Regions from separate parts of the Allobosea spartocytisi genome, predicted to be linked through region 3. Evidence: predicted binding sites of a transcription regulator. Region 3 holds the regulator's gene; each other region holds the start of a gene.
What was found. Region 3 encodes LexA, which represses DNA repair genes until DNA is damaged. Its sites were predicted from a motif close to TGTTCNNNNTGTGTTCNG; they were not measured.
Positions count from the first base shown of each region.

Region 1 (5,934 bases), on a different contig from region 3:
TGCGCCGCTCCGACTTGTCGATGACGGAGACCGCGACCTTGCCGACGCCGGTGCCGTTGGCGCGCACGGTCTGGGCGAAATCGGCATAACGCTGCACGCGCAGGCGCTTCAGCACATGCTCGTAATCGTCGAGCGGATGGCCCGAGAGGAAGAAGCCGACCGCCTCGTGCTCGCGCTTGAGCTTCTCGGCCGGAGCCCAGGGCTCGACCTGCGGGATGCGGAAGGCTTCCTGGACGACGCCGCCGCTCAACAGGTCGAACTGGCCGGCGGCCGCCTCGTCGCGGGTGCGGTTGGAGAGCGCCAGCATGCCATCGATGGCGGCCATGGCGCGGGCCCTGTCCTCCTGCAGCTCGTCGAGCGCGCCGGCGGCGATGAGCGCTTCCAGCGTGCGGCGGTTGACCAGCCTGGTGTCGATGCGGCGCGCGAGATCGGCGAGATCGCGGAAGGGACCGCCGGACTGGCGCGCCGCGACCAGCGCCTCGACCGCCGCCCGGCCGACGCCCTTGATGGCGCCGAGCGCGTAGAAGATCTTGCCCTCGGCGACGTCGAACTCGACGCCGGAATGGTTGATCGCCGGCCGCTCGACCTTGATACCGAGCCGCTCGGCATCGCGGCGGAATTCCGAGAGCTTGTCGGTGTTGCCCATGTCGAGCGTCATCGACGCGGCGAGGAACTCTACGGGAAAGTTCGCCTTGAGATAGGCGGTCTGGAAGGCGACGACCGCATAGGCGGCCGCATGGCTCTTGTTGAAGCCGTAGTCGGCGAACTTCGCCAGGAGGTCGAAGATCTCGGAGGCGATGTCCTTCTTGATGCCGCCCTCGATGGCGCCCTTCACGAAACGGTCGCGCTGAGCGTCCATCTCCGCCTTGATCTTCTTGCCCATGGCGCGGCGCAGCAGGTCGGCTTCACCGAGCGAATAACCCGACAGAGCCTGCGCGACCTGCATCACCTGTTCCTGGTAGACGATGATGCCGTGCGTCTCGCGCAGATAGGGCTCCATGCCGGGGTGGAGATAGGTCGGATCCTCCAGCCCGAGCTTGCGGCGGCAATAGGTCGGGATGTTGTCCATCGGGCCGGGACGGTAGAGCGCCACCAGCGCGATCAGATCCTCGATCCGGTCGGCCTTCATCTCGACCAGTGCCTTGCGCATGCCGACCGATTCCACCTGGAACACGCCGACCGTCTCGCCGCGCGCCAGCATGGCGTAGGTCGGCGGGTCGTCGAAGGGCAATTGGGCGAGGTCGATCTGGATGTCGCGCTGGGCGATGAGCTTCACCGCCGTGGTCAGCGTGGTCAGCGTCTTCAGGCCGAGGAAGTCGAACTTCACCAGCCCGGCCTGCTCGACCCATTTCATGTTGAACTGGGTGACGCGCATGCCGGTGCGCGGATCGACCGAGAGCGCAACGAGCTGCTCGAGCGGTCGGTCGCCGATCACCACGCCTGCAGCGTGAGTCGAAGCATGGCGGTGAAGCCCTTCCAGCTTCTGGCCAATTTCGAGCAGCCGCGCGACGATCGGCTCCTCTTCGGCCGCCTGCTGCAGTTTGGGCTCGCCCTCGATCGCGTCCTTCAGCGAGATCGGCTTGGCCGGGTTCTGCGGCACCAGCTTGGTCAGCTTGTCGACCTGGCCATAAGGCATTTCCAGCACGCGGCCGACGTCGCGCAGCACGCCGCGCGCCAAGAGCGTGCCGAAGGTGATGATCTGGGCGACGCGCTCCTGCCCGTAATGATGCTTGACGTAGTCGATCACCTCTTCACGCCGGTTCTGGCAGAAGTCGATGTCGAAGTCCGGCATCGAGACGCGATCCGGGTTGAGGAAGCGCTCGAACAGCAGGCCGAAGCGCAGCGGATCGACGTCGGTGATGGTCAGCGCATAGGCGACGAGCGAGCCAGCGCCCGAGCCGCGGCCCGGGCCAACCGGGATATCCTGGGCCTTGGCCCATTTGATGAAGTCCGAGACGATCAGGAAGTAACCCGGGAACTTCATCCGAGTGATGATCGAGAGCTCGAAATCGAGCCGCTTCTCGTAATCCTCGACGGAGAAGCCTTCGGCCGGGCCATGTTTGGCGAGCCGCGCGGCAAGACCGGCGCGCGCCTGTTCCTGCAATTCCTCGGCCTCGTCGCGGCCCTCCTCGCCGAAGCGCGGCAGGATCGGCTTGCGCGTGGTCACGCGCCAGTGGCAGCGCATCGCGATCTCGACCGTGCTCGCCAGCGCCTCGGGCAGGTCGGCGAAGCGCCGCTTCATCTCGGCGCGCGAGGCGAAATAGTGCTCGGGCGTGACGCGGCGGCGCGTGCCATCCGAGACGAGGCGCCCTTCGGCCACGGCCAGCAGCGCGTCATGGGCGTCGAAATCGGCGGGCTTGGCGTAGAAGGGCTCGTTGGTCGCGACGATCGGCAGATCGGCATCATAGGCGAGGCGCAGGAGATGCGCCTCCAGCGCCGCCTCGTTCTCGCCGCCATGGCGCTGGATCTCGACATAGAGCCGGTCGCCATAGATTTGAGCGAGCGTGGCGAGCCGCGCCGCCGCCACGGGAATCTGGCCATTGCGCAGCGCCGCATCGACCGGCCCTTCGCTGCCGCCCGTCAGCGCGATCAGCCCGTCATGATAGGCCGCAAGGCGCTCGATCGTGGTCACCGGCTGGCCGGCGCCGCCGGTCGCCAGCGCGGCCTCGCTGACGAGCTTCATCAGATTGCCGTAACCCGCCTCGTCCATGGCGAGCAGGACGATATGCGGCAGGCGCTGCGGCTGCACCGGCCTGCGGCCGCCCTCGCCCTCATCGGCGAAATCGACCGAGAGCTGCACGCCGACGATCGGCTGCAAGCCGGAGCCGGAGAGCTTCTCGGAGAATTCCAGCGCGCCGAAGAGATTGTCAGTGTCCGTCAGCGCCAGCGCCGGCTGGCCGTCGGCGGCGGCCATCTTGGCGAGCGTCGTGACCGTCATCGCGCCTTCGAGCAAGGAATAGCTCGAATGGACATGGAGATGGACGAAGCCGATGTCCGACAGGATGCGTGTCTCGCCTGCGTCCCGTCCCATGTCCCTCTCCCGCCGCCGCGCCGCGACTCGCTCACCCGTGCCTTTTCTTATGGAACTCCCCAGGGGCCCCGTCGATAGTCTCTTCGGGCCGGCTGTGGATGGGGCCGTTCCCGCCCCCTCCTGCCATGATCAGACCTGCGGCCCTGAGAGAAGAGCGGCCCAGAGCCAGATCATGCCGAGGAAGACCGCAAGCGAGGCGATCTCGGCCAGGCCGGCGGCGAATTTACGCGCTGCAGTCATAGCGAACCTCCGTTGTTCTCGATAGGTTCATGTTAGTTCATCTTTTGTTCTCGTCAATTGCCGAGGCGAAAGGGACCGGCCCAGCCTTCTTGAAGAGTCAACGATTGCTTAACAGTTGACGCTTGTGGCGCCTCGCCTGGCGTAAAACCGCGTCATGCTCGGGCTCGACCCGAGCATCTCTGGCAAAATGAACTGCGGAACCACCCCGTCATCCCGGACAAGCGGCGAAGCCGCGTAGATCCGGGATCCATCGTAGAGCGGAGCGCCCTATCATGGATCCCGGCGCTCCGCTTCGCTGCGGCCGGAATGACGGGGTGGTTCCGCAGTTCATCAGGCAGGAGAGCCCCGGGTCGCCGCTCCGCGGCGCCCGGGAATGGCGGCAGACTCTCAAGCCAGAGGCACGACCAGCCCTTCGCGGATGGTGACCTGGCGGTCCATCTTGCGGGCGAGATCGAGGTTGTGCGTCGCGATCAGCGCCGCGAGCCCGGAGGCGCGGGCGAGCGCGATCAGCGTGCCGAAGACATGCTGCGCGGTTTGCGGATCGAGATTGCCGGTCGGCTCGTCCGCCAGCAGCAGACGCGGACCGTTGGCGACAGCGCGGCCGATGGCGACGCGCTGCTGCTCGCCGCCCGAGAGCTCGCCCGGCAGATGGTCGAGCCGCTGGCCGAGACCAAGGAAGCTCAGGAGCTCCGCCGCCCGTTCCTCCGCGACATCCCGGTCCAGCCCGCGGATGCGCTGCGGCAGCACGACGTTCTCCAGCGCCGTGAATTCCGGCAGCAGATGGTGGAACTGATAGACGAAGCCGATCTCGGTGCGGCGCAGCCGCGTGCGGCCCTTGTCGTCGAGCTTGGTGGTGGCCAGCCCGCCGACGAAGACCTCGCCGCCATCCGGCTTCTCCAGCAGGCCGGCGACATGCAGCAGGGTCGACTTGCCGGTGCCGCTCGGCGCCACCAGCGCGACGACCTCGCCCGGCCAGAGCGCGAAATCGGCCTTGCGCAGCACTTCGAGCGGCGCATCCGCCTGCGGATAGAAACGCTCGACCTGCGACAGGAAGAGCGCGGGCGTTTCCTGCGCCATCAGCCCATCCTCAGCGCTTTGACGGGGTCGAGCCGCGCCGCCTTCCAGGCCGGATAGAGCGTCGCCAGCAGCGACAGCGTCAGCGCCATCAGGACGACGTTCACGACATCACGCCAATCGAGGACCGAAGGGATGTCGCTGAGGAAGCGCACCGTCGGGTCCCAGAGATTGGCGCCGGTGATCCAGTTCAGCGCGGCCATGATCGACTTGATGTAGTGGGAGAAGAGAACGCCGAGAATCAGCCCGGCAAGCGTGCCGACGACGCCGATGGCCGCGCCGGTGATCAGGAAGACGCGCAGAACCGTGCCGGCCGTCGCGCCCATGGTGCGCATGATCGCGATGTCCTCGGTCTTGTCCTTCACCAGCATGATCAGGCCGGAGACGATGTTGAGCGCCGCCACCAGCACGATCAGCGTCAGGATGATGAACATGACGTTGCGCTCGACTTCCAGCGCATTGAAGAAGCTGCGGTTCCGCTGCCGCCAATCGGAGAGGACGAGCGGGCGCGGCGCATCCGCTTCGATGGCGTCGCGGACCTTCTGCGTGTTGTCGGGATTGTCGACGAAGATCTCGATGACGTTCACATCGCCGTCGCGGTTGAAATAGGCCTGGGACTCGGCGAGCGGCATGTAGACGAAGGTGCCGTCGAACTCGGTCATGCCGATCGAGAAGATCGCCTTGACCGGGTAGGCCTTGATGCGCGGCGCCGTGCCGAACGGCGTCGAGGCGCCCTGCGGCGTCACCAGCGTGATCGTGTCCCCGACCTGGACGCCGAGCGCATTGGCGAGGCGGATGCCGATGGCGACGCCGGGTGGAGCGGCATCGAAGCCATCGAGCGTGCCGGACTTGATGTTGCCGCCGATGAAGGGGATCGCCTTGATGTCGGCCTCGCGCACGCCGCGCACGAGCACGCCGTTATTGCCGGTCTGGGAGGATGCCAGGGCCTGGCCCTCGACCAGCGGGATGGCGAGCTGGATGCCGGTGATCTTGCGCAGCCGCTCGGCCACGCTGTCGTAATCGTCGAGGGGCCGGTCGATCGGGGTTGCGAAGATATGGCCGTTCACGCCAACGATTTTCTCGAGCAGCTCCTTGCGGAAGCCGTTCATCACCGACATCACGATGATCAGCGTCGCGACGCCGAGCATGATGCCGAGAAAGGAGAAGCCGGCGATGACCGAGACGAAGCCCTCGCGCCGGCGCGTCCGGAGATAGCGCCCGGCGAGCAGCCATTCGAAGCCGGCAAAAGGCTTCGTGCCGGTCGGGATGTCCGAACTTTCGGCGACGGCGCTCATGCCCAATATCCCGCTGCCCGATATCCCGTCACGCCGCCTTGCCCTTGAAGCGATCGAGAGCGGCCTCCAGCGAGACGAGCTCGCGCTCGCCGCCGGCACGGCGCTTGATCTCGACCTTGCCCTCGGCCAGCCCCTTGGGGCCGACGATGATCTGCCAGGGCACGCCGATCAGGTCGGCGGTGGCGAATTTGGCGCCCGGCCGGTCGTCGGTGTCGTCGAGCAGCGCGTCGTAACCCTTGGCGAGCAGGTCCTTGTAGAGGCGTTCGGCTGCGCCGTCGGTTGCGGCGTCGCCAG
Region 1 covers NZ_JACXWY010000002.1:531,511-537,444, reverse strand. Annotated here, with positions in the region: gene dnaE (DNA polymerase III subunit alpha) at 1-3,031, opposite strand, end outside; gene IED13_RS05385 (ABC transporter ATP-binding protein) at 3,659-4,348, opposite strand; gene IED13_RS05380 (lipoprotein-releasing ABC transporter permease subunit) at 4,348-5,640, opposite strand; gene proS (proline--tRNA ligase) at 5,669-5,934, opposite strand, start outside.
Region 1: the regulator LexA is predicted to act here: its motif matches at 3,306-3,323, upstream of dnaE (DNA polymerase III subunit alpha).

Region 2 (5,934 bases), on a different contig from region 3:
GTGGATCTTTCCGGCGCAGAGCGAGACGGCTCCCATTCGGAACCATCTCCAGCCCCCGGGCATTGTCTCGCGACAATCCGTGAGTCCGCGCCCATGGCCGCTTCCCGACATGCCAAGCAACGCCCCGCCGTGAAACGCCTGCGGCGGGTCTCCTCGGACGAACTTGTCATCCGCCGCGTACGGCGCGGCCGCTTCTTCAGCTATCGAGATGCGAACGACAACAGGATCACGGATGAAGAGATCCTGGCTCGCATCCGTTCTCTCGCCATTCCCCCCGCTTACGAGGATGTCCGCATCGCGGACGATCCGGCAGCGCATCTTCAGGCGATCGGGCGTGACGAGGCGGGGCGCATCCAGCATCGCTATCATCCGGACTGGGAGAAGGTGCGAGAGCGTCGCAAGCTCAAGCGGCTGGCGTGCCTGATCGCGGCGCTCCCGAAGCTGCGAACCCGGATCGCCAAGGATTTGCGCTCACGACAGCTTGGCCATGACAAGGCGTTGGCCTGCGCCGCCGCCATCATGGACCGCTGCCATATCCGTGTGGGCAACGAGGCCTATGCCAAGGCCAATGGAAGCCGTGGCGCGTCGACCTTGCTGAAGCGACATGTCGACATCACCGGCCCGCGAATTGCGCTGCACTTCCGCGGCAAGAGCAGCAAGGATATCGCCTGCACCGTCGAGGCTCCAGCTCTCGCGCGTGCCATCGGGCGGATATCCGCCCTCCCAGGCGCGCGCCTGCTGCAATATCTGCGCGAGGACGGCAGCGTCGCGCCGATCAGCGCCGACGAGATCAACGCATATCTCAGGAGGGCTAGCGGGCAGCGGATCAGCAGCAAGGATCTGAGGATGCTCGCGGCCAATGCGGCTGCTGCCGAGCTGCTCCTTGCCGGTGAAGAGGCCATCAGCGAGATGGGCCGCAAGCGGCAGATCGCCGACATCATGCGCATAATTTCGGAGCGGCTCGTCAACACGCCAGCCGTCGTGCGGAAAAGCTATGTCCACGCCATCGTCATTGACGCCTATGCGAGCGGCCGCCTGCAGAGCAGCTACGCAAAGGTGCGCGCCTCGGCGCGTTGCTCTCGCATCGAGCGGGCCTTGGGCCAGCTCGCGGCCTGATGAAGGCACCCTGACATCTGCGTGCGATATCGCAGCCCGACCTGCGGTTCTCATGTCTCGTTGTGACGCCCACGAACATCACGGACCGGGTGATGCATGCGCAGAGGCACGAAGGCCGCGCTCGGCAGTCGGATGCGGTTGACATCTCCCAACGTCATCGGGACACTCTGGTTGTGGTGTCTCCTTCTTACCTTCCCCCTGATTCAGGGAGGCCGGTGTCGCCATGAAACCTACGGTAGATGCCTATACGGTCGCCCTCCCCTGGTACGAGCCGGAGGACTTCGCCGCGCTGTTGAAGCTCGCTCAAGATCGGGACGAGATGCCGACCGATTATGAGACGTGGCATCGCCAGGCCGTCGCTGTGATGAATGCGTGGCTGGCCCGTGGGCGAGCGCTCGAAATCGTCACCATTCGACCGCACGAGTTCGTCGCTTGGCTCGAGAGGGAAGGTCTTCCCAACACGGCCGAGACGAGGCGGCGGTATGTCGAGGAACAGGCTCGTCACTGCCACGATGTCGCCTGAAACAATAAAGCCCGGTCTCAAGGATGAGACCGGGCCATCGCCATCGCTCGCTATTCGATCACTTGGATAATTTTCCGCGTTCTCGGCTCAACGATGACGGTACGGTCATTCACGATCGTGTATCGATAGCCTTTGGCGGCCCCATATTCGGGCGGAACTTCCCGATAGGTCACGCCACGCTCGGGCAGAACAGCCCCGACCCGCACATCCTCGCGGTAGGTGTATGAAGGCACTTCGTGCTGGGTCACGTAGGTCTTGAAGCGGGGGGTGGCGTCGCCCGTGATGCCACCGACCACGGCGCCGCCGACTCCACCGACCACGGCACCGACCGGACCGCCAACAACAGCCCCGCCGACCGCACCAGCCGCGGCGCCGGCCGCGGCACCACCGCGAGCCCCTTCAGGGTTCTGCGCGAGCGCCGTCAAAGGAGCCAGCGTGACCGCAGCAGCAAGAATGATCTTTCTCATCGATCGATCTCCTGGTTGCCCCCAGTTGAGATCGCAAACCTCCCGGATCGCCGGCGGTTCCGCACGCTGCAAAAATGCCCCGGAAACTGCACATTATGGTCACGACCCCGCACATTGCGGGGGGAGCCAAGGGATCCTCAAGCCACCCGAACGCGATGCCGGAAGCCGTTGCCGGGGTCAGGACCAAATCGTGCGGAAATGGGCTTCCATGGTGCCGGCAGAGCCTCTTAAGACACGCAGGACATGAACCGCGTCGATCGTCGGATCGAACGCGACGATGCCGGCGCCATCGACGATGCGCGGGACGCGCTCGCCGGACGGAAGCCGGCTCCGCATGATCCGGTAAAGTGCAACGTCCTTATTTATACATCAGCCCCTTAGGAGCCCTTGGTTGACGAAACCAAAGACCCGCATAGCGCAACAAGGGGCCGGTTGCATTCCCCTCAACAAATTGGCCCGATTTCATCAATCGGACCAATTCGTTACGAGGACAGCTTGCAAGCCTGCAAGTACCGCAGTTTAGAACGGGATATCGTCGTCGAGATGGCTCGACGAGGAGCGTCCGCCGCCACCGCCGCCGCTCGACATGGCCGGCTGGCGCGAGCCGCCGCCGCTGCCGCCCATCGCGCTGGAGCGACCGAAGGAGCCGCCGCCACCGGAGCGCTCTTCCCCATAGCCGCCACCGCCGCCGCCTTCGCTATACTCCTCCGAGCCGCCCTGGCGGCTGTCGAGGATGGTGAGCTCGCCGCGGAAACGCTGCAGCACGATCTCGGTGGTGTATTTCTCGACGCCGGACTGGTCCTGCCATTTGCGGGTCTGGAGCTGGCCCTCGATGTAAATCTTCGAGCCCTTCTTCAGGTACTGCTCGGCGATCTTCGCCAGATTCTCGTTGAAGATCACCACCGAGTGCCACTCGGTGCGCTCCTTGCGCTCGCCGGACTGCTTGTCGCGCCAGGTTTCCGAGGTGGCGATCCGCAGATTGACGACAGGCTCGCCGCTGCCGAGGCGACGCACCTCCGGGTCGCGCCCGAGATTGCCGACCAGAATGACCTTGTTGACGCTACCAGCCATGACAGGCTCCATTTCCTGCGCACCAAGCGCCCGTCGAGGCCTTCCGGGTCTCGTCGGGAGCTCCAATCACATCCGGCCGATCGACCGGAGCCGAACCCTATCGGCCTGTTCACCCAATATCAATGATGTTCCCGTTTTGTTCAAGGGTCTCAAGCGAGGTTTTCCCCGGCTGATTCGTCGCTCCGCCGAAGTTCCGCAGCGGCCGGCCAGGCTCGGTCACGCAAGCGGACGCCGCGCGCCCAGAACCGCCTGCGCCATCCGGTCGAGCAGGATGGCGAGCACGACGATCGCCATGCCGCCGACGAAGCCGAGGCCGGGATCGGCGCGCTGCAGGCCGAGAAGGACGATCTCGCCCAGCCCCTTCGCGCCGATCATCGAGGCGACCACGACCATGGCGAGCGCCATCATGATCGCCTGGTTGAGCCCCTGCAGGATGGTCGGCCGCGCCAATGGCAATTCGACGAGCCAGAGCGTCTGGCGCGGGCCGAGGCCGAGCGCGCGGGCCGCCTGCACCAGCCCGGCGTCGATGCCGCGCAGGCCAAGCTCGGTCAGTCGCGCGAAGGGCGGCAAGGCGTAAATCAGCGTCGCCACCAGCGCCGGCGCCCGTCCGAGACCGAGCACCATCGCCACCGGGATCAGGTAGACGAAGCTCGGGATGGTCTGCATCAGGTCGTAGAAGGGCGCGAGCGCCCGCCCCAGCCGCGGCAGCCGCGCGGCGGCGATGCCGAGCGGCAGGCCGAGAATGGCGACCAGCAGCACCGCAACGACGACGAGCGCGAGCGACTGCATCGCCTCGTTCCAGACGCCCAGACCGGCGAGGACCAGCGGCAGAAGCGCCATCGCCAGCGCGAAGCCGAGCTTGCGGCCCGCGAGCCAGGCGCCGGCCGCGATGGCCAAGACGAAGACCGGCACCGGGACATGAAGGAGAGCCGTCTCGACACCGCGCACCGGGGCCGTCAGCAGCGCGCTGAAACCGTCGAGATCGTCGCCATAGCCGGTGACGACGGCATCGACCGCGCGGTTGACCAGCCTTTGCAGCGCCTTGCCGAATTCCGGCAGCCAGTCCGGAATCACAGGCCGGATGCGACCTTGGCGGCGATATCGGCCGGCAGCCACGCCTTCCAGACATCGGCTTTCGTCTTGAGGAAGACGAGCGCCTGCTGCTCCGGCGTCACGCCCTTCTCGCGCGCCTCGGCCAGCATCTTCGAGGTCAGGTCGCTGGTGGTGGTGTAGTTCTTCAGGAAGCTCGCGAGCTGCGGCGCCTTCTTCGCCAGATCGATATTGGCGCCGATGACGACCCGGCTCGTCGGATAGGCCGTCGCCTGCTTCGGCGCGTCGCTCGTCTTGAGCTCCTCCCAGATCTTGGGATCGAAGGGCGGCTCCTGAAGCTTGACGAGGTCATAGGCGCCGAGCAGCCAGCTCGGCCCCCAGTAATAGAACACGACCGGCCGCTTGCGCTTCAGCGAGGCCTCGATCGCGGCGACCAGCGCCTCGCCCGAACCGCCGCGCGTATTGGTGAAATCCTGCGCCAGCCCGTAGGCCGCGAGCTTCTTGGTGTTGATACCCTCGCAGACCCAGCCGGCGACGCAGTTGTAGAAGCGGCCCTTGCCGGGCTCGTCGGGGTCGGCGAAGAGATCCTTGTAGCGCTTGAGATCCTGGACCGATTTCAGCTCGGGGGCCTTCGCATCCGGACCGGAGACCAGATAGCGCGGCACGAACCAGCCCTCGCTCGCATCGGGGAAGGTCGTGCCCAGCGGCTCGACCTTGCCGGCCGCGGCCTCCTTCACCCAGGCCTCGACCGGGTTCGCCAGCCAGATCTCCATGACGATATCGACATCGCCGCGCCCCATGCCGTTGACCAGCGGCGCGATGGCGCCCGGCACGCGCTCGACCTTGCAGCCGAAGCCCTTCTCCGCGATGGCGCTGGCGACGGCGGTGTGGAAGGCAGCGGAGTCGTAGTCGAGCCCGGCGATCTTCAGCGGCCGGTCGAGCTCGCAGGCGAGGACGGGAGCGGCCAGGCCGAGGCCGAGCATCAGGGCTGCGCCTCGCAATAGGGCTTTCATCATCGCATTCCCCCGCTGGCTGTGACCCCGATCGTGCACCTGACGATCGGTCATGTCCACGAAGCGCGGAAGTCCGCAAAAAGTTCCACCACAGGGCGAACGGGGACCCGGCTCCGCGCCGTCAGCATCGCGCAGGATGGCGGGCGAAGCCAGTTCCGGTCCTGTCAGCGTCTGTCAGGACCGGAGGAGGCCGTCATTCCGGGGCAGGCCCGGAATGACGGCGCAGTTCTTGTTGAACGAAGCGCTCGCTCAGCCGCGCGGCGCGAAGGCCTTCAGCGTCGCGGCCGCCAGGGCGGATTTCAGGATCGCGCCGAGCAGGAAGGGCGTCGCGCCGACCGCGATGGCCTTTTCCAGGCCGATGAAGGTCGCGAGCCAGGCTGTGCCCAGCACGAGGCAGAGCGCGTTGCCGGCGAGCATGGAGAGCGTCGCGAGGCCGATCCGGCGGCCGTTCCAGCCGCGCTGGGCGAGGAAGCCCGTCAAAGCCGCGGCGAAGGGGAAGGCCAGCAGATAGCCGCCGGTCGGACCGGCGACATAGGCGGCACCGCCGAGCGCGCCCGCGAAGACCGGCAGGCCCGCCACGCCTTCGAGCAGCCAGGCGATCACCGTGACGGCGCCGAGGCGCCAGCCATAGAGCGCGCCGATCAGCGTGACGGCGAAGGTCTGCATCGTCATCGGCACCGGCACCATCGGCACC
Region 2 covers NZ_JACXWY010000013.1:9,418-15,351, reverse strand. Annotated here, with positions in the region: gene IED13_RS18850 (DNA topoisomerase IB) at 1-1,116, shown strand, start outside; gene IED13_RS18845 (hypothetical protein) at 1,340-1,639, shown strand; gene IED13_RS18840 (DUF1236 domain-containing protein) at 1,690-2,106, opposite strand; gene IED13_RS18835 (hypothetical protein) at 2,284-2,442, opposite strand; gene ssb (single-stranded DNA-binding protein) at 2,626-3,177, opposite strand; gene IED13_RS18825 (ABC transporter permease) at 3,394-4,251, opposite strand; gene IED13_RS18820 (ABC transporter substrate-binding protein) at 4,248-5,243, opposite strand; gene IED13_RS18815 (biotin transporter BioY) at 5,490-5,934, opposite strand, start outside.
Region 2: the regulator LexA is predicted to act here: its motif matches at 3,304-3,321, upstream of ssb (single-stranded DNA-binding protein).

Region 3 (5,934 bases):
CAAAGCGCGTGACGACGGCGTTGCTCATGGAAGGCAGCTCCGACCGGGCGATGAAACCGCCCGGGGCAAGACTTGAGGATGTGGCGCCGGCCTTCACGCCAAAGCGTGCATGACAACCAGCGCGCGCCCTGTAACATGGCTTCGCCGGGCGGTTAAGCGTTCAATGCGCAACCGACAGGCAGGGGCTGGGAAGGGGGATGGCGCGGCAACCTGCATCGCCGGAGCGCCGGAGCGCGCTGAGGGCCGTCGCCGGCATCCTGCCGGCGCGCCTGCCGCCAGTCGCGCTGGGAAGCCTGCCGCTGGCCGAGCGCCTCCAGGCGCTGCGGGACTGGCTTGGCGCGTCGTTGGCGCAGGAGGCCGAGCGCCGCCGCCCGTTCCTGTGGCTGCCCGTGGCGATGGGCTTCGGCATCCTGCTCTATTTCGCCGCCGATCGGGAACCCGCACTCTGGGCGCCGCTCGCGGGCTTCGTCCTGTCCGGCGGCCTCGCTGTCGCACTGCGTCTGCGACCCGCCGCTGCCGCAGTCTGCATCGCCTTCGCCGCGGCCTTCGCCGGCTTCGCAGCAGGCGTCTGGCGCACGGCCGATATCGCCGCGCCGATGCTGGAGCGGCCGCGCATCGGCAAGATCACCGGCTTCGTCGAGAGCGTCGAGGCGCGCGATGCCGGCGCCCGCCTCGTCCTGGTGGTGACGGACATCGCCGGCGTGCCGCCCGAGAGCCGGCCGAAGCGCGTGCGCGTCAACATTCGCAGCGGCACGGTCGCGCCCGGCGACCATATCGCCGGCACCGCGCGGCTCCTGCCGCCACCGGGGCCGGCCCGCGCCGGAGGCTATGATTTCGGGCGCGACGCCTTCTTCCGCGGCATCGGCGCCGTCGGCAGCATCGCCGGCAAGATCGCACTCGTCCCGGCGCCGCATCCCCTGCCATGGCGCCTCGCGCTCGACGTGGAGATCGACAAGGCGCGCAACATCCTCACGCAGCGCATCGCCAGCGTCGGCGGCGGGCAGGGCGGGGCGGTCGCGGCCGCGCTCGTCACCGGCAAGCGCGGCCTCATCACCGAGGCGTCGAACAACGATCTGCGCGCCGCCGGTATCTATCATATCGTCTCGATCTCCGGCCTGCACATGGTGCTTGCAGCCGGGACGATCTTCTGGCTCGTGCGGGCTCTGCTGGCGCTGTCGCAGACGCTGGCGCTCGGCTGGCCGGTGAAGAAGATCGCGGCGATCGCGGCGATGATCGGCGCCACCGCCTATTGCATCTTCTCCGGCAGCGACGTCGCGACGGAACGTTCGCTCATCATGACGCTGGTCATGCTCGGCGCGATCCTCGTCGACCGGGCGGCGCTCAGCATGCGCAATCTCGCGCTCGCCGCGATCATCGTGCTGCTGCGCGAGCCCGAGGCCCTGCTCGGCCCGAGCTTCCAGATGTCCTTCGGTGCGGTCGCGGCGCTGGTCGCTTTCGCCGAGCGCTGGGAGAAGCGCGACCGGTCGAAGCCGCCGACGGCCTTGCCCTGGCCCTTGGGCACGCTCTGGACGGCCTCGCTCGGCATCGTGGTGACGACGCTCCTCGCCACGGCCGCGACGGCGCCCTTCGGCGCCTATCATTTCCAGACTTTCAATCCCTTCGGCCTGCTCGGCAATGCCATGGCGCTGCCCTTCGTCTCGCTCTTCGTGATGCCGGCGGCGGTGTTCGGCGTGCTGGCCTACCCCTTCGGTCTGGACTGGCCGGCCTGGGCGCTGATGGGGCTCGCTTCCGACATCGTGTTGAAAGTCGCGCATTGGGTCGCCACCATCGACCATTCGACCGTGACGGTGGTGGCATTCGGCCAGGCCGTGCTGCTCTCCTTTGCCGCTTCGCTGCTCTGGATCACGCTCTGGACCACGGGGCTGCGCTGGCTGGCGGCGCTGCCGCTCATCTTCGGCGTCGCCTTCGCCGCGAAGCCGGAGCGGCCCGAGATCCTGATCGAGCGTGACGGCTCCGGCATCGCCGTGCGCGGCAGCGACGGCCGCCTCGCCATCGCCGGCCGGCCGAGCCGCTTCGTCCTGCAGCAATGGCTCGCTTCCGATGGCGACAGCCGCGCGCCGGACGACGCGACCCTGCGTGCCGGCATCGCCTGCGACGCCAATGCCTGCATCGTCCGAACCGCCGACGGGCGCAGCATCTCCTATGCCCGGGATCGGATCGCCATCATCGAGGATTGCCGCCGCGCCGATCTCGTCGTCACCAACATTCCCTGGAGCGCGCCTTGCGAGGCCAGGCTCGTCGATCGGATGGCGCTGTCGCGGGACGGTGCAACCTCGCTCTACCGCGCCGCCTTCGGCTGGCGCAGCCATTCCTCGGAAAACGCCGTCGCAGACCGGCCCTGGAGCCGCCGCAAGCCTTCCGAAGCCGCAGCTCGGCCCAGCGCGCCGGCCCCCGCTGCGACACGGGCCTCTGCTGCTCCGGAGGTCGCGTCGGACGAGGCCGAGTTCGCTCAGTAGCGGCGCAGCAGGTTGACCAGCCGGCCCTGGATCTTGACGCGGTCGGGGCCCAGCACGCGTGTCTCATAGGCCGGATTGGCGGCTTCGAGCGCGATCGAGGAGCCACGCCGGCGCAGACGCTTCAGCGTCGCCTCCTCCTCGTCGATCAGCGCAACGATGATGTCGCCGGTGTTTGCCGTGTCCTGCTTGCGGATGATCACGGTGTCGCCGTCGAGGATGCCGGCCTCGACCATCGAATCGCCGCGCACCTCGAGCGCATAATGCTCGCCCGAACCGAGCATGTCGGGCGGCAGCGAAACCGTATGGCTGCGGCTCTGGATCGCCGAGATCGGCGTGCCGGCGGCGATGCGGCCCATGACGGGAATCGCGACCGGGGAACGGGCGTCGTCATCGGCCGGGGCAGGGCGCGGCTTGGCGAGGGAGGGCTGCGAGCCGAGGCCGCCCTGTACGACGGCCGGGTTGAAGCGTCGCGGCTGCGGGCCAGCGAGCCCGTCCGGCATCTTGATGACTTCGAGGGCCCGCGCCCGATTGGGCAGGCGGCGGATGAAACCGCGCTCTTCCAGCGCCATGATCAGCCGGTGGATGCCGGATTTCGAGCGCAGGTCGAGCGCATCCTTCATCTCGTCGAAGGAAGGGGGCACGCCGCTTTCGCGCAAGCGTTCCTGGATGAAGCGCAGGAGTTCGTGTTGCTTGCGTGTCAGCATGGTCCCCGCCGGTGCCCGCGATACAGATTCGAAACAAAGCCAGAACACTATAACTGTTCGCCTTGTGTTCCGCAAGCGACTGCTACCGCAGCGGCAGAATGCGGCAGATATCGCCTTTGTGAGCCGGCTCTGCATGCGCCGGCCGGATCGTCAGGGCCTTGGCGCGCGCCAAGGTGCCCAGCATCGAGGAATCCTGCCTGTCGAAGGGCGTCACCATCCAGCCGGCCGGCGTCAGGGCAAGATCCGAGCGAAGATAGTCCTCGCGCTCATCATTAGCCGGCATATCTTTTCCGAGAATCGCCGGAATGCTGCGGTCACGATCCGGATCGGCCATGCCCAGCAGCGCCTCGATCAGCGGCAGCAGGAAGAGATGGCCGCAGACGATCGACGAGACCGGATTGCCGGGCAGCCCGAGCACCACCATGCGGCCAAGCCGGCCGGTCATCATCGGCTTGCCCGGCCGCATCGCGATCTTCCAGAAACCGAGGCTCATGCCGGCCCGCTTCAGCGCCTCCTGCACGAGGTCGTGATCGCCGACGGAGGCGCCGCCGAGGGTGATCAGGACGTCGGCTTCCGCGGCCTGGGCGGCGGCGATCCGCGCCGCGAGGTCGTCGTGATCGTCGCGGGCGATGCCGAGGTCGAGCGCCTCGCCGCCGGCCTTTTCCACCAGTGCCATCAGCGAGAAGGAGTTCGAGGCGACGATCTGGTCCGGCCCGGTCGGCTCGCCCGGCGCCACCAATTCGTCGCCGGTGGCGAGGATGGCGACGCGCGGCTTGCAGCGTACCGGCAATTGCGGATGCCCCATCGCGGCGGCGAGGCCAAGCGCGGCGCTGTCGAGCACGCGCCCAGCCGTCAATGGCACGTCGCCGTGACGGAAATCGAGCCCGGCCGCCCTGACGAACTGGCCCTTATGGGCCGGCACGCGCACCGTGATGGTTTCGCTGCCGACGCCATCGGCATTCTCCTGCATGAGGACGCTGTCTGCGCCCTCCGGCATCGGCGCGCCGGTGAAGATCCGCACAGCCTCGCCCGGGCGGACGCTGCCGTCGAAACGCCGCCCCGCCGCGGATTCGCCGATCACGCGGAGTTGCTTGCCGGCTTCCATGTCGGCGGCGCGGACGGCATAGCCGTCCATGGCGGAGTTGGCGAAAGGCGGTTGGGTGCGCAGCGCCTTCACATCGGCCGCGAGCACGCGCCAGGCGCAGCGCGCCAGGGGCAGCATCTCGCTGCCCGTCGGCCCCGGAACGCTGTCGAGCAGGGCCTTGAGCGCGACGGGAACCGGGGTGAGAGCCATGTCAGAGCGCCTTGGCGTCGTAATCGCCGGATTGTCCGCCGGATTTGTGCAGCAGGCGGATGCCTTCGATCCGCATCGCCCGGTCGACGGCCTTGACCATGTCGTAGACGGTCAGGCAGGCGACGGAGACGGCGGTCAGCGCCTCCATCTCGACGCCGGTCTGCCCCTTCATCTTGACCTCGGCGCGGACGCGCACGCCGGGCAGGGCCTCGTCCAGTTCGAGATCGACAGCGATCTTGCTCAGCAGCAGCGGGTGGCAGAGCGGGATCAGTTCATGGGTGCGCTTGGCCGCCATGATGCCGGCGAGCCGGGCTGTGCCGAGCACATCGCCTTTCTTGGCGTTGCCGTCGCGCACGATCGCGATGGTTTCAGGCGCCATCACGACGCAGCCTTCGGCGACGGCGATGCGGCCGGTCTCGGCCTTGTCGCCGACATCGACCATATGCGCGGCGCCTTGCGCGTCGAGATGGCTGAGCCGGCTCACGCCGCGTTCTCGCGCGCCTTGCCGGTGAGCAGCAGCGCGGTCGCGGCCGCGACATCGGCCTGTCGCATCAGGCTTTCACCGACGAGGAATGTTTCGACGCCGACCTTGCCGAGACGCTGAATGTCGGCGTGGGTGAAGATGCCGCTCTCGCTGATGACGATGCGGTCGGACGGCACGCGCGGCGCCAGCCGCTCGGTCACGGCGAGATCGACGTTGAAGCTGCGCAGGTCGCGGTTGTTGATGCCGAGCAGCCGGCTTTCGAGCTTGAGCGCCCGGTCGAGCTCGGCATCGTCATGGATCTCGACGAGGACATCCATGCCGAGTTCGCGCGCCGTGTCGTTGAGCACCCGGGCGGTGGCGTCGTCGACGCCGGCCATGATGATCAGGATGCAATCGGCGCCCCAGGCGCGGGCCTCGAAGACCTGATAGGGGTCGTAGAGGAAATCCTTGCGCAGCCCCGGCAGGCCGCAAGCCTCGCGCGCTTGCGTCAGGAATTCCGGCTGGCCCTGGAAGGAGGGCGCGTCGGTCAGCACCGAGATGCAGGCCGCGCCGCCCGCCGCATAGGCGCGTGCCAGCGCCGGCGGGTCGAAATCGGCGCGGATCAGCCCCTTGGACGGGCTCGCCTTCTTGATCTCGGCGATGAGCGCCGGCGTCCCGGCTGCAACCTTGGCGGCGAGAGCGTCGGCGAAGCCACGCGGCTTGCCGGCGGCGTGCGCGCGGCGCTCGATCTCGGCCTGTGGGATCGCAGCCTTGGCGGCGGCGATCTCCTGGCGCTTATAGGCTTCGATCTTCGCGAGGATGTCGGTCATGGCCAGCCTCCTCAGCCGTTCGAGACGGCGATGAGCTTCGCGAGCGTCGCCTTGGCCTTGCCGGAATCGAGCGCGGCCGTGGCCTGGGCGAAGCCGTCCTTCAGATCCCCCGCCTTGCCGGCGATGAGCAGTCCCGCCGCCGCATTGAAGGCCGCGATGTCGCGGA
Region 3 covers NZ_JACXWY010000023.1:33,505-39,438, reverse strand. Annotated here, with positions in the region: gene gltX (glutamate--tRNA ligase) at 1-28, opposite strand, end outside; gene IED13_RS24225 (ComEC/Rec2 family competence protein) at 198-2,477, shown strand; gene lexA (transcriptional repressor LexA) at 2,471-3,181, opposite strand; gene IED13_RS24215 (molybdopterin molybdotransferase MoeA) at 3,264-4,475, opposite strand; gene moaC (cyclic pyranopterin monophosphate synthase MoaC) at 4,477-4,959, opposite strand; gene trpC (indole-3-glycerol phosphate synthase TrpC) at 4,956-5,768, opposite strand; gene trpD (anthranilate phosphoribosyltransferase) at 5,780-5,934, opposite strand, start outside.